One region of the Meiothermus taiwanensis WR-220 genome, then DNA from elsewhere that is predicted to be linked to it. Evidence: riboswitches for the same ligand, from Rfam matches in the RefSeq annotation. Region 1 holds a riboswitch; the other holds the start of a gene.
The links. Region 1 has a riboswitch for S-adenosylmethionine ahead of MTAI_RS02065 (O-acetylhomoserine aminocarboxypropyltransferase/cysteine synthase family protein). Riboswitches for the same ligand answer to the same signal wherever they lie in the genome.

Region 1 (5,493 bases):
CACCGTGACCCCTTTGGGCAGGCCACACACCGCAAAGGCCATGGCGATGCGGTGGTCGTGGAAGGGCTCAACCAGGCCGCCCCCCGCCACGCTGCCGCCGCGAATCCGCAGCCAGTCGGGGCCTACCTCGACCGGCACGCCCAGGTTTTGCAGGTTTTTGGCGATGGCCGCCACCCGGTCGGACTCCTTGACCCGCAGCTCCTCGAGGCCCGGAATATAGGTCTCACCCTCGGCCCAGGCCGCCGCCGCCGCCAGGATGGGCACCTCGTCCACCATCAGCGGAATCAGTCTGGGGTCTACCGCCACCCCCCTAAGCGCCGACGAACGGGCCCGAATCCAGCCCACCGGCTCGCCCTCCTGTCCCTCGGTCACTTCCCAGCTCAGGTCGGCCCCCATCTCTTTGAGCACCGTGAGCAGCCCGGTGCGGGTGGGGTTGAGGCCCACACCCTCCAAGGTAACCTCGGAATCGGGGGTGATCAGGGCGGCCACAATGAAAAAGGCCGCGCTGCTGAAATCGCCGGGTACGGTCAGGTCTTTGGCGGCGAAGGGTTCGGCCCGGCGGGTGCGGATCAGGCGGCCCTCCACCTCGATCGGCAGGCCGTAGTGCCTGAAGACCCGCTCGGTGTGGTCGCGGGTGGGGGCGGGCTCCAGCACCTCGGTGTCTTCTTCGGCGAAAAGCCCTGCCAGCAGAAGGGCGCTTTTGACCTGGGCGCTGGCTACCGGCAGCTCGTAGTGGATGCCCCGCAGCCCGCCGCCCCGGATGGCCAAGGGGGCCAGCTGGCCGTTCTCGCGGCCTTCGATGCGGGCACCCATCTGCCGCAAGGGGAGGGTCACCCGGCCCATGGGCCGCCGCCGGAGCGAGGCATCGCCGGTGAGCACCGCGAATATATCCTGCCCCGACAAAAGCCCCGCCACCAGCCGCATCAGGGTGCCGGCGTTGCCGCAGTCGAGCACGTCGCCGGGTTCTTTGAGCCGCAGGCCCACCCCTTTAATGTGAAAATGCTCGCCCTGCTCGGTAATTTCCGCCCCAAGCTGGCGCATCACCTGCGCGGTGGAGAGGGTGTCGCCGGCCTTGAGCGGGTAGTAGAGGGTGCTTTCGCCCTGGGCCAGCGTGCCCAGCATAAGGCCGCGGTGGGTGACCGATTTATCGCCGGGAACGCGAAGGGTGCCCTTGAGGGAGGAGGTAGGGGGAATAAGCCGTTCCATAAGTCCAACCGGGATTATAGCCTGTACGCGCACGAGGGGAGTTGGCGAATAGCGTACTCGCCTGGCTGGATGATTTGCCGTTATAGTGGGGTGTCATGGACGCTGCACACAACGCCCCCGAGCCCCGCTACTGGGAGAAGATTCGAACCGTGGCTGATACCTTACGCGAGCTCGAGGGCCCCATCATCGTGGTCTCGCATGTAGACCCCGATGGCGACGCGATTGGCTCGTCGCTGGGGCTCTTTCGAGCCCTCCAAGCCCTGGATAAAAAAGTGACCTGGATTGCCGACCCCCCGCGCTTCCTGCGGTTTTTGGTGCGGGAAGACGAGTACAGCGACCCCATCCAGCACGTGCCGGAGGGGGCCACCCTGGTGGTGCTGGACTCGGCGGAGCCCAGCCGGGTGGCGGGCGCGCCGGTGGAGGGATTCGTGATCAACATTGACCACCACGGCACCAACCCGCGCTTTGGCTACCTTTCGGTGGTAGATCCCTCCAAGGCCGCCACCGCCCAGATTGTCAAAGACCTGATTGATGCGCTGGGGGTCACCTGGACGCCTGAGATTGCCACCCCGGTGCTCACCGGCCTGATCACCGACACTGGCAACTTTCGCTTTGCCAATACCACCCCTGAGGTGCTGCACACCGCTGCCGAGCTGGTGGGGTACGGGGTGCAACTGGCCGAGCTGACCGACCGCCTGCAGTGGCGGCCGGTGGGCTACTTCAAGGCTATGGGGGCGGTGCTTTCCACGGTGGGGTTCCATTTTGGGGGGCTGCTGGTGACAGCCCATATGCCCCCTGGGATCAACGAGGAAGACTCCGACGACTTCGTGGGCATCATCCGCTACGCCGAGGGCAGCCAGATCGCGGTTTTTCTGCGTGAGCGCGAGGAAGGGGTGAAGATCAGCATCCGCAGCCGCGGCGGGGTTTCGGCCCAGGCGGTGGCGGTCAAGCTGGGCGGCGGGGGCCACGTGCCGGCGGCGGGGGCTACCCTGCGCGGCCTGACCCTGGAAGAGGCCTACCCCAGGGTGCTGGCGGTGGTGGAGGAAGAGCTCCGGCGGGCAGGCTACCTGTAGCACGGAAGCTGCTTGTGGACAAAACCGGCCCTGCCCAAGGCTGAAACAGCCGCATCGGTACCGATGCGGCTGTTTGGTTGTCTTTTTGACCCTGTATTTATCTTGACGATGACCCTTCCAGCCCATACCATTGCATAGAACCTTACCCGCCCAGGGTAAGCAGTTCTTCTATCCAGAGCAGCGGAGGGAACGGCCCGATGAAGCTGCGGCAACCTGCGGGGGCAATCGCCCATTACCGAGAAACCCCCGCGCTTGGTGCCAAATCCGCCCCGGTGTCGCTAGGCACAGCAAAGGCACCAGGGGAAAGATGGAAGAAGGGAAAAAAAAGCCCTTCTTCGCGCAGGACTGAAGGAGGGTAGATGGAGTTTTCCAGTCTAGCTGTTTTGAGTGGGCTTCCCCTACAAGATCCCCATAACGCGGTGGGCGTGCCGATCTATGCGACGGCGGCCTATGGCTTCGCCGACCTGGAGGACGGCGCCCATAAGTTTGCCACCAACCAGGGCTATACCTATGCCCGCATCCAGAACCCCACGGTGGCGGCCCTCGAGGCCCGTCTTACCGCCCTCGAGGGGGCTTTGGGGGCGGTTTGTTTGGCCTCGGGGCAGGCTGCCAGCTTTGCCAGCCTGCTGGCCCTGGTGCGCTCGGGCGACGAGATCGTGGCCAGCCCCGGCCTGTTTGGCGGTACGGTGGGCCTTTTGAACCAGGTGTTTGGCCTGATGGGGGTGCGGGTGCATTTTGTAGCGCCCGAGGTGGCGGCGGTGCAGGCGGCCTTGAGCGAGAAGACCCGGGCGGTTTTCGTGGAGGTGCTGGGGAACCCCTCGCTCGAGCTCCCCGACCTGCAAGGACTGGCGGAGCTCTGCGAGGCCCACCGGGTGGCCCTGGTGGTGGACAACACCTTTGGCGCGGTGGGGGCCTTAGCCCGCCCCCTGGAGCACGGGGCGCACGTGGTGGTGCACAGCCTGACCAAGTGGGCCAGCGGCCACGGCTCGATTCTGGGGGGGGCGGTGCTCTCGCGGGAAACCACCCTTTGGCAGCATTACCCGCAGTTCACCAGCCCCGACGCCCAGGGAAAAATCCCCTGGGAGCAGTTTGGGGCGCGGTGTTTTCTGGAGCGGGTGCGCCAGTTGGGGCTCTCGCTGGGCGGGATGGTGCTCTCGCCCTTCAACGCCTATTTGCTCTTCCAGGGCCTCGAGACGGTGGCGCTGCGCATCGAACGGGCCAGCCAGACCGCGCTGATGCTGGCCCGCTGGCTCGAATCCCAGCCCCAGGTGGCCTGGGTGCGCTACCCCGGCCTGCCCACCGACCCGGCCCACCCCCGGGCCACCCAGTACCTGCGCGGTGGGTATGGCAGCATTCTGACCTTTGGCATCCGGGGCGGGCTCGAGGGGGCCAGCCGCTTCCTTGCTAACCTGAAGATCATCCAGGCGCCCAATGTGGGGGACGCCCGCACCCTGGCGGTGCACCCCTGGACCACCACCCACAGCCGCATCCCCGAGGCGGCCCGCCGGGCGGCGGGGGTGGGCCCGGAGACCATCCGCCTTTCGGTGGGCCTCGAGAGCCCCCAGGATCTCCAGCAGATGCTCCTGGAGGCGCTGGCTGGTGTGGAGCAGGTGGGCCATGAAGATTAGCACCCTGCTGCAAAGCGGCCGGCCGATTTTTTCCTTCGAGTTCTTCCCGCCCAAAACCCCCCAGGGCGAGGCCGCGCTCTTCCGCACCCTGCACGAGCTCAAGCCCCTGAATCCCGCCTTTGTCTCCATCACCTATGGCGCTGGGGGCAGCGAGCGCAACAAAACCGCCGAGTGGGCCGCCCGCATCCAGAAGGAGGTGGGGCTGGTGGCGATGGCCCACCTGACCTGTGTGGGCAGTACCCGCGAGGAGCTGCTGGCCCGCCTGCACGAGTACGCCCAGGCGGGGGTAGAGAACATCATGGCACTGCGGGGCGACCCCCCCAAAGGCGTGCGGGAATTCCAGCCGGTGGCGGGGGGGTTCCGCTACGCCGCCGATCTCATCGCCCTGATCCGGGCCGAGTTTGGCGACCGCTTTGCGCTGGCCGGGGGCGGCTACCCCGAGGGGCATCCGGAGGCGGTGAGCCTCGAGGCCGACCTGCACCACCTGAAGCAAAAAGTGGAGGCCGGCCTCGACTTCGTGGTCACGCAGCTCTTCTTCAACAATGCCCTTTACTTTGGTTTTGTGGAGCGGGCCCGCCGCATTGGCATCGAGGTGCCCATCGTGCCGGGCCTGATGCCCATCACCGACCTGGCCCAGGTGCGCCGCTTTATGGATCTGTGCGGGGCCAGCATTCCGGGGCCGCTGCTTTCGCGCTTGGAGCGTGCCCAAAGCCCCGAGGAGGTGCTGGAGATTGGGGTCGAGCACACCACCCGCCAGGCCCAGGAGCTGCTCGAGGCCGGGGTTCCGGGCCTGCACCTCTACACCCTCAACAAATCGCCGGCCACGCGAAGGGTTATGCAAAACCTGCAAATGGTTCTGCGGTGACTTTTCCCCAGGCCACAAATGGGAGCAAAATGGAGGGGCATGCAAACCTCGACAACGGCGCCAACCACCCAAAGCCTGACCCGTTTAAGCGCTGGTTCGCGGGTGCTTATGCGCGGTTTGCTTTTTACACCCTCGGTGCCCCGCTATGTCGCCGCCAGGCTGTTGGGTAAGCGCTACCCGGCCCGTGCGCTTTCCCTGCAGCTGGCCACCCTGGCCGAACCCGAACGGCCCGCGGGTTTTGAGCGCCTCAAGGTGCGGCTATCGGGCATCTGTGGGAGCGACCTGGCTCTGCTTTACGGCAAGCAGGCCCCCACCCTTTCCGGGATGTTCTCCTTCCCGGCGATTCTGGGGCACGAGATTCTGGCCGAGCTGGGAGGGGTGCGGGTGGCGGTCAATCCGGTGCTGGCCTGCCTCGAGCGCGGCCTGCCGGACTGCCCGGCCTGTGCCCGGGGTGACGATCACCTCTGCCTCAACGTGGCCGAAGGCAACTTTGGCCCCGGTATGCTGGGCTTCTGCAAAGACCTGGGGGGCGGTTGGGCCCAGCGCATGGTAGCCCACCGCGAGCGCATTTTTCCCATTGCCGAAAGCGTACCCGACGAGCGCGCCGTGCTGACTGAACCGGCGGCGGTGGTGCTGCACGGACTGCGGCAGGCCTGGGGGGAAGGTAAACCCCGGCCCAACCCAGCCATCCACCGCATGCACTGGCCCGCTCAGATACTGG
Region 2 (5,493 bases), 880 kb from region 1:
CCCGTGGGCTTTGGCTGCACGCAGGCGGTGCAGCTACGGCTTGCTTGGGGTCGCTGGGGGGTTTTCGTAAGCTAACAGGGTTCTTCCGCAGGCGAAAACTCCCTGCGGCGGCTGGCTCTTACGCTGTTTGTGGGTCACACTCGAGGTGCAGGCCACAAAACACAAACGCTAGTGTAGCACAACTACACGTAAAGGCACAATACGCGCACCTCACCGTTCGGCTCTATAGCCAGATTGTAACACAGGACGAGGTGTTTGAGGAGAACCGTTGACCCAGCAAGGCCTTCGGCTTTCGCCCGAGCAGCGTAGAGTTTCCATCCGACCCGCAGACCGGCCTGCCTACAAGGCCGAGGGCTCGAGCTTCTCCTTGCCGAAATAAGGCTGCACAGCCTTGGGAACATTCACGGTGCCATCCTCGTTCTGGTGATTTTCCAGCAGCATCACTAAGATCCTGGGGGTCGCCAAAGCGGTGTTGTTGAGCGTGTAGGCGTAGTGTATTTTGCCGCGTTCGTCGCGGTAGCGGAGGCCCGCCCGCCGGGCCTGCCAGTCGAGCAGCGCCGAGCAGGAATGGGTCTCGCGGTAGCGGTTTTCACTGGGCACCCAGGTCTCGAGGTCTACCTGGCGGTACTTGCCCAGCCCCATATCCCCGGTGGATACCTCGATCACCCGGTAGGGCAGCTCGAGGGCCTGCAAAATGCCCTCGGAGATCGAAAGCATCGTCTCGAACCAGCGATTCGATTCGTCCAGATCGGCCTTACATAGCACGTACTGCTCCACCTTGTTGAACTGGTGAACGCGCATCAGGCCCCGCACATCCCTTCCAGCGGAACCGGCCTCACTGCGAAAACAGGGGGAGAGCGCGCAATAGGTTCGGGGGAGCTCTGACTCTGCGAGAATTTCCCCCGCGTGCAGGTAGTTCAACAGCACCTCGGCGGTGCCCGCCAGGTAGACCTCCCCCCCATCCACCGAGTAGACCTGATCGCGGGCGGCGGGAAACTGTCCGTGGGCGTAAAGCGCCTCCTCTTTGGTCAGGCTGGGCACGCTCATCGGTGTGAAGCCAGCCTGGATCATCCGGTCGAGCGCAAAGCGCAGCAGGGCCTGCTCGTAGACCATCAGATCACCCTTGAGGATGTAAGAACGCGAGCCAGAAACCTTAGCGGCGCGCTCAAAATCACCCCAGCCGTTCTTTTCTATCAAGGCCACGTGATCCAGCGGTTCGAACAGAAAGGTTCGCGGATTGCCATGCACGCGCGTCTCGACGTTAAAGGAGTCGTCCGGCCCCACCGGGGCCCCTTCCCAGGGAAGGGTGGGGGTCAGGTAGAGGAGCTGCTTGAGCTGGGCCTCGAGGGTGCGCAACCGGGGCTCGAGTTCAGCCAGCTGGCGGCCGATCTCTTTACCCCGCTCGATCATGGCCGCCCGCTCTTCCGGCTTGGCCCTGGCCGCTGCCTTGGCGTTGGCGTTGCGTTCGGCCTGTATTTTTTCAATGGTGCGCTTGAGGGCCTGCACCTCCTGGTCGAGCTCGAGCAGCTTGTCGAGCTCGAGGGTAAGCCCTTTTTTTTCTATGGCCTGACGAACAGCTTCGGGGTTCTCGCGGATGAATTTGATGTCTAGCATAAAAAGTCCAAGGGTGCTTGGTCGGCTCTTCTAGTACAAAACGCATCGGCTATTCAATAACCCTGGGCACTTTAAACTGGCCCTCGTGCACTTCTATAGCCACCGACAGGGCCTGCTCCTGGGTGAGCGAGGGGCGAACCTGATCGGCCCGCAGGCGGTTGGTGGTCTCTACCGGCCGGGCCATCTCGGGCAAGCCCTCGGTGTTCAGCTCGCTCAATTTTTCAAAAAAGCCTACAATCGAGCGCAATTCGCCCTCGAGCTTGGCCTCTTCCTGCGGTGTAAGGGCAAGCCGCGAAAGCCTGCTCAGATGTTTCACCAGCTCCGGCGTAATCTCCATGCGTGCCATTCTAACGCCCGCAAGGCGGGAGGGTACACGGGCTTGACATCACAGGACAGTCTATCTAGACTCACATCTATCCGCGCTGGGGCGCGGCCACAATCAGTCAAGTTCTTTTATCCAGAGCGATGGAGGGATTCGGCCCTGCGAAGTCGCAGCAACCCACAAAAAGCCTCTGCTCATCACCAGATGGCTTTTTGCAAGGTGCTAATTCCGGCCCAACTGCTGAACGTTGTAGGCACACGATGTTCAAGGCTAGGCATAGCCTGGCGGTTGGGAAAGATAAGAGAAGGGAGCGCGCAAAAAGTGGCGCAGCGGAATGTCAAAGCCGTACCCCCTTCCAGTCATAAAAGAACGTCTGGTAGGGGGTTTTGCTATAGCAAAACTCCTACCAAAAAGCGCCCCAAATCCCACGCGGATCATTCCCATCGGAGCAGACGGCCCAGGCCGCTGTTCGCTGGGTGGTAGGAGAGCAGCATGTCGCAAAAACACCGTTTCGAGACCCTGCAACTACACGCCGGCTATAGCCCCGACCCCACCACCGGGGCCCGTCAGGTGCCCATCTACGCCACCACCTCGTACCAGTTCAAGGACGCCGACCACGCCGCCCGGCTCTTTGGGTTGCAGGAGTTCGGCAACATTTATACCCGCATCATGAACCCCACCACCGATGTGCTGGAGAAGCGCATCGCGGCCCTCGAGGGGGGGGTGGCGGCCCTGGCTACCAGCTCGGGCCATGCCGCGCAGTTCCTGGCCATTACCAACATCGCCCAGGCTGGCGATAACTTTGTTTCTACCCCCAACCTTTACGGTGGCAGCATCAACCAGTTCAAAGTGACGCTGCCCCGGCTTGGCATTGAAAGCCGCTTTACTGACAGTGCGGAGAGCGTGGACGATTTCATCCGTCTGACCGACGACAAAACCCGCTTCTGGTACCTGGAGTCGCTGGGCAACCCGGCCCTCAACATCCCCGACTTCGAGCTCATCGCCCAGGCCGCCCAGGAGCGGGGCATCGCCCTGATTGTGGACAACACCTTTGGGCACGGGGGCTACCTCTTCCGCCCCATCGAGTGGGGGGCCAACGTGGTAACCCACTCCGGTACCAAATGGATTGGGGGGCACGGTGCGGCCATCGCCGGTCTGATTGTGGATGGGGGCAACTTCAACTGGGACAACGGGCGCTACCCCCTGATTACCCAGCCCCAGCCCGGCTACCACGGCCTCGAGCTGCACAAGGCCCTGGGCAACCTGGCCTTCATCATCAAGGCCCGCGTGGACGGCCTGCGCGACCAGGGGCAGTGCCTGGGGCCTTTCGAGGCTTTCCTGCTGCTCCTGGGCCTCGAGACCCTCTCGCTGCGCTCCGAGCGGCACGTGCAAAACACCCTGGCCCTGGCCCACTGGCTGCGTGAGCAGGACGAGGTGGCCTGGGTCAACTACCCCGGCCTGGACGATCACCCCAGCTACGCCAAAGCCCAGAAGTACTTCAAGGGCAAGCCGGGCTCGGTGCTTACCTTCGGCCTCAAGGGTGGGTACGAGGCCGCCAAGAGCTTCATCAACCGGCTCGAGCTGGTCTCCCACCTAGCCAATGTGGGCGATACCCGCACCCTGGCGATTCATCCCGCCTCCACCACCCATTCCCAGCTATCGCCGGAGGAGCAGGTGCGCGCCGGGGTCAACCCCGAGCTGGTGCGGATTAGCGTGGGGCTGGAAGCCATCGAAGACATCCAAGCCGATCTCAAGCAAGCCCTGCGCTCGCGGGTGGGCGTCTGACCCCCGCGTTCGGTCTACCGAGGGCGCATAAGATGACCGATCTACTTATTCAAGAGGCCTGGGGCGACCATGAAGCCCTGCTGATCAAGCCACCCAAAAGCCGGGGCCGGGTACCGCCACCGGTACCGGCCCAGGCCCTGGTGGCCGGTGGTTTCCGCCTCGAGTACGGCGGTGTACTGCCTGAACTGCGCATGCGCTACGAGACCTACGGCCAGCTTAACTTTGAGCGCAGCAATGCGGTGTTGGTGTTTCACGCCTGGACAGGCTCGGCGCATCTGGCCGGAACCTACACCCAGGAAACCCTGCGCAGCCTGCCCAAACTGGATCAGGCCTTCGGGCCCGAGGGCTGGTGGGACGAGCTGGCTGGGCCGGGCCGGATGCTGGATACCGATAAATATTTCGTTATCTGCGCCAATCACATCGGCAGCTGCTATGGCTCAACCGGCCCCCTCTCACAGAACCCCGAGACCGGACGCCCGTATGGCCCGGAGTTTCCCAAGCTGACCGTGCGCGACCTGGCTCGAGCCCAGGCCAAGCTGCTGGACTTTCTGGGCATCGAAAAGGTGACCTTGCTGGGCGGCAGCCTGGGGGGGATGGTGGCGCTCGAGTTCGCCCTGCTGTACCCCGAGCGGGTAAACAAGATGGTGGTGCTGGCCGCGCCGCCGGTGCACAGCCCCTGGGCCCGGGCTTTTAACCGGCTTTCACGCGAAGCAGTGCTGGCCGATCCCGGCTACCGGGGCGGCTATTACACCGAGCAGCCCTTAGGGCTTCAACTAGGACGGGCCATCGCCATGCTCTCTTTTCGCTCCCCCGATTCCTTCCGGCTGCGCTGGCAGCAGCACCCCGAGCGGGGGGAGAGCTATGTGCTATACCAGGGGGAAAAATTTGCCCGGCGCTTCGATGCCAACGCCTACCTCACCCTATCGGAGGCCATGGACACCCACGATGTGGGCCGCGGGCGTGGGGGCCTCGAGGCGGCCCTCCGCCAGCTAAAGCATATCCCCAGCCTGTTCGTTGGCATCGATACCGATGTGCTCTACACCGCTCAGGAAGTCCGTGAGATGGCCGCTCTGAGCGGCGGCATCTACCGTGAAATTCACAGCCCGCATGGGCACGACGCCTTTCTAATCGAGACCGACCAGGTGGAGCGCATTCTGGGCGATTTTCTGTAGCACCGCGCCCGGGGCAATCCCGCGAGTGGGTGGCGCTATGCGCGCCATCCACCGCGTTTTTCAGCACCCCGCCCTTCGAACCCGCCCTAGCCGGAGCAATGCAGGATTCATACCAGATTCGGTTAGTTCGCCATCATTCGGCACCAAACGAACCGAATCTGGCTTCAAACCCTACGCGTATTCCTCCACCGGCGGACAGGAACAAACGATGTTGCGATCACCGTACACATTATCCACCCGGTTGACCGGGCTCCAGTACTTATCCATGGCCGACTGGCCGGCAGGGAAGCAGCCCTGGGCCCGGGTGTACTTGCGGTTCCAGTTCTCGTCGGCCAGATCCAGCACGGTGTGGGGGGCATGGCGCAGGGGGCTTTCCTCGGCGGTGAGCTCGCCCCGCTCGATCTGGGCGATTTCCTCGCGGATGGCGATCATGGCGTTGATAAAGCGATCGAGCTCGCGCTTCGACTCCGACTCGGTTGGCTCCACCATCAGGGTTCCGGGCACCGGAAAGCTCATGGTGGGGGCATGGAAACCAAAGTCGATCAGGCGCTTGGCGATGTCTTCGGCGGTGATGTCACAGCGGGCCTTGAAGGCCCGGGG

Region 2: linked by a shared signal. The riboswitch ahead of MTAI_RS06355 (O-acetylhomoserine aminocarboxypropyltransferase/cysteine synthase family protein) and the one ahead of MTAI_RS02065 (O-acetylhomoserine aminocarboxypropyltransferase/cysteine synthase family protein) in region 1 are both predicted to bind S-adenosylmethionine.

The regions. Positions count from the first base shown of each region.
Region 1 is NZ_CP021130.1:397,768-403,260, forward strand. It holds gene aroA (3-phosphoshikimate 1-carboxyvinyltransferase) at 1-1,206, opposite strand, end outside; gene MTAI_RS02060 (DHH family phosphoesterase) at 1,302-2,279, shown strand; SAM riboswitch class I at 2,445-2,593, shown strand; gene MTAI_RS02065 (O-acetylhomoserine aminocarboxypropyltransferase/cysteine synthase family protein) at 2,639-3,907, shown strand; gene metF (methylenetetrahydrofolate reductase [NAD(P)H]) at 3,897-4,772, shown strand; gene MTAI_RS02075 (zinc-dependent alcohol dehydrogenase) at 4,881-5,493, shown strand, end outside.
Region 2 is NZ_CP021130.1:1,273,064-1,278,556, reverse strand. It holds gene serS (serine--tRNA ligase) at 340-1,614, opposite strand; gene gatC (Asp-tRNA(Asn)/Glu-tRNA(Gln) amidotransferase subunit GatC) at 1,664-1,951, opposite strand; SAM riboswitch class I at 2,065-2,190, shown strand; gene MTAI_RS06355 (O-acetylhomoserine aminocarboxypropyltransferase/cysteine synthase family protein) at 2,429-3,721, shown strand; gene metX (homoserine O-acetyltransferase MetX) at 3,754-4,893, shown strand; gene gcvP (aminomethyl-transferring glycine dehydrogenase) at 5,065-5,493, opposite strand, start outside.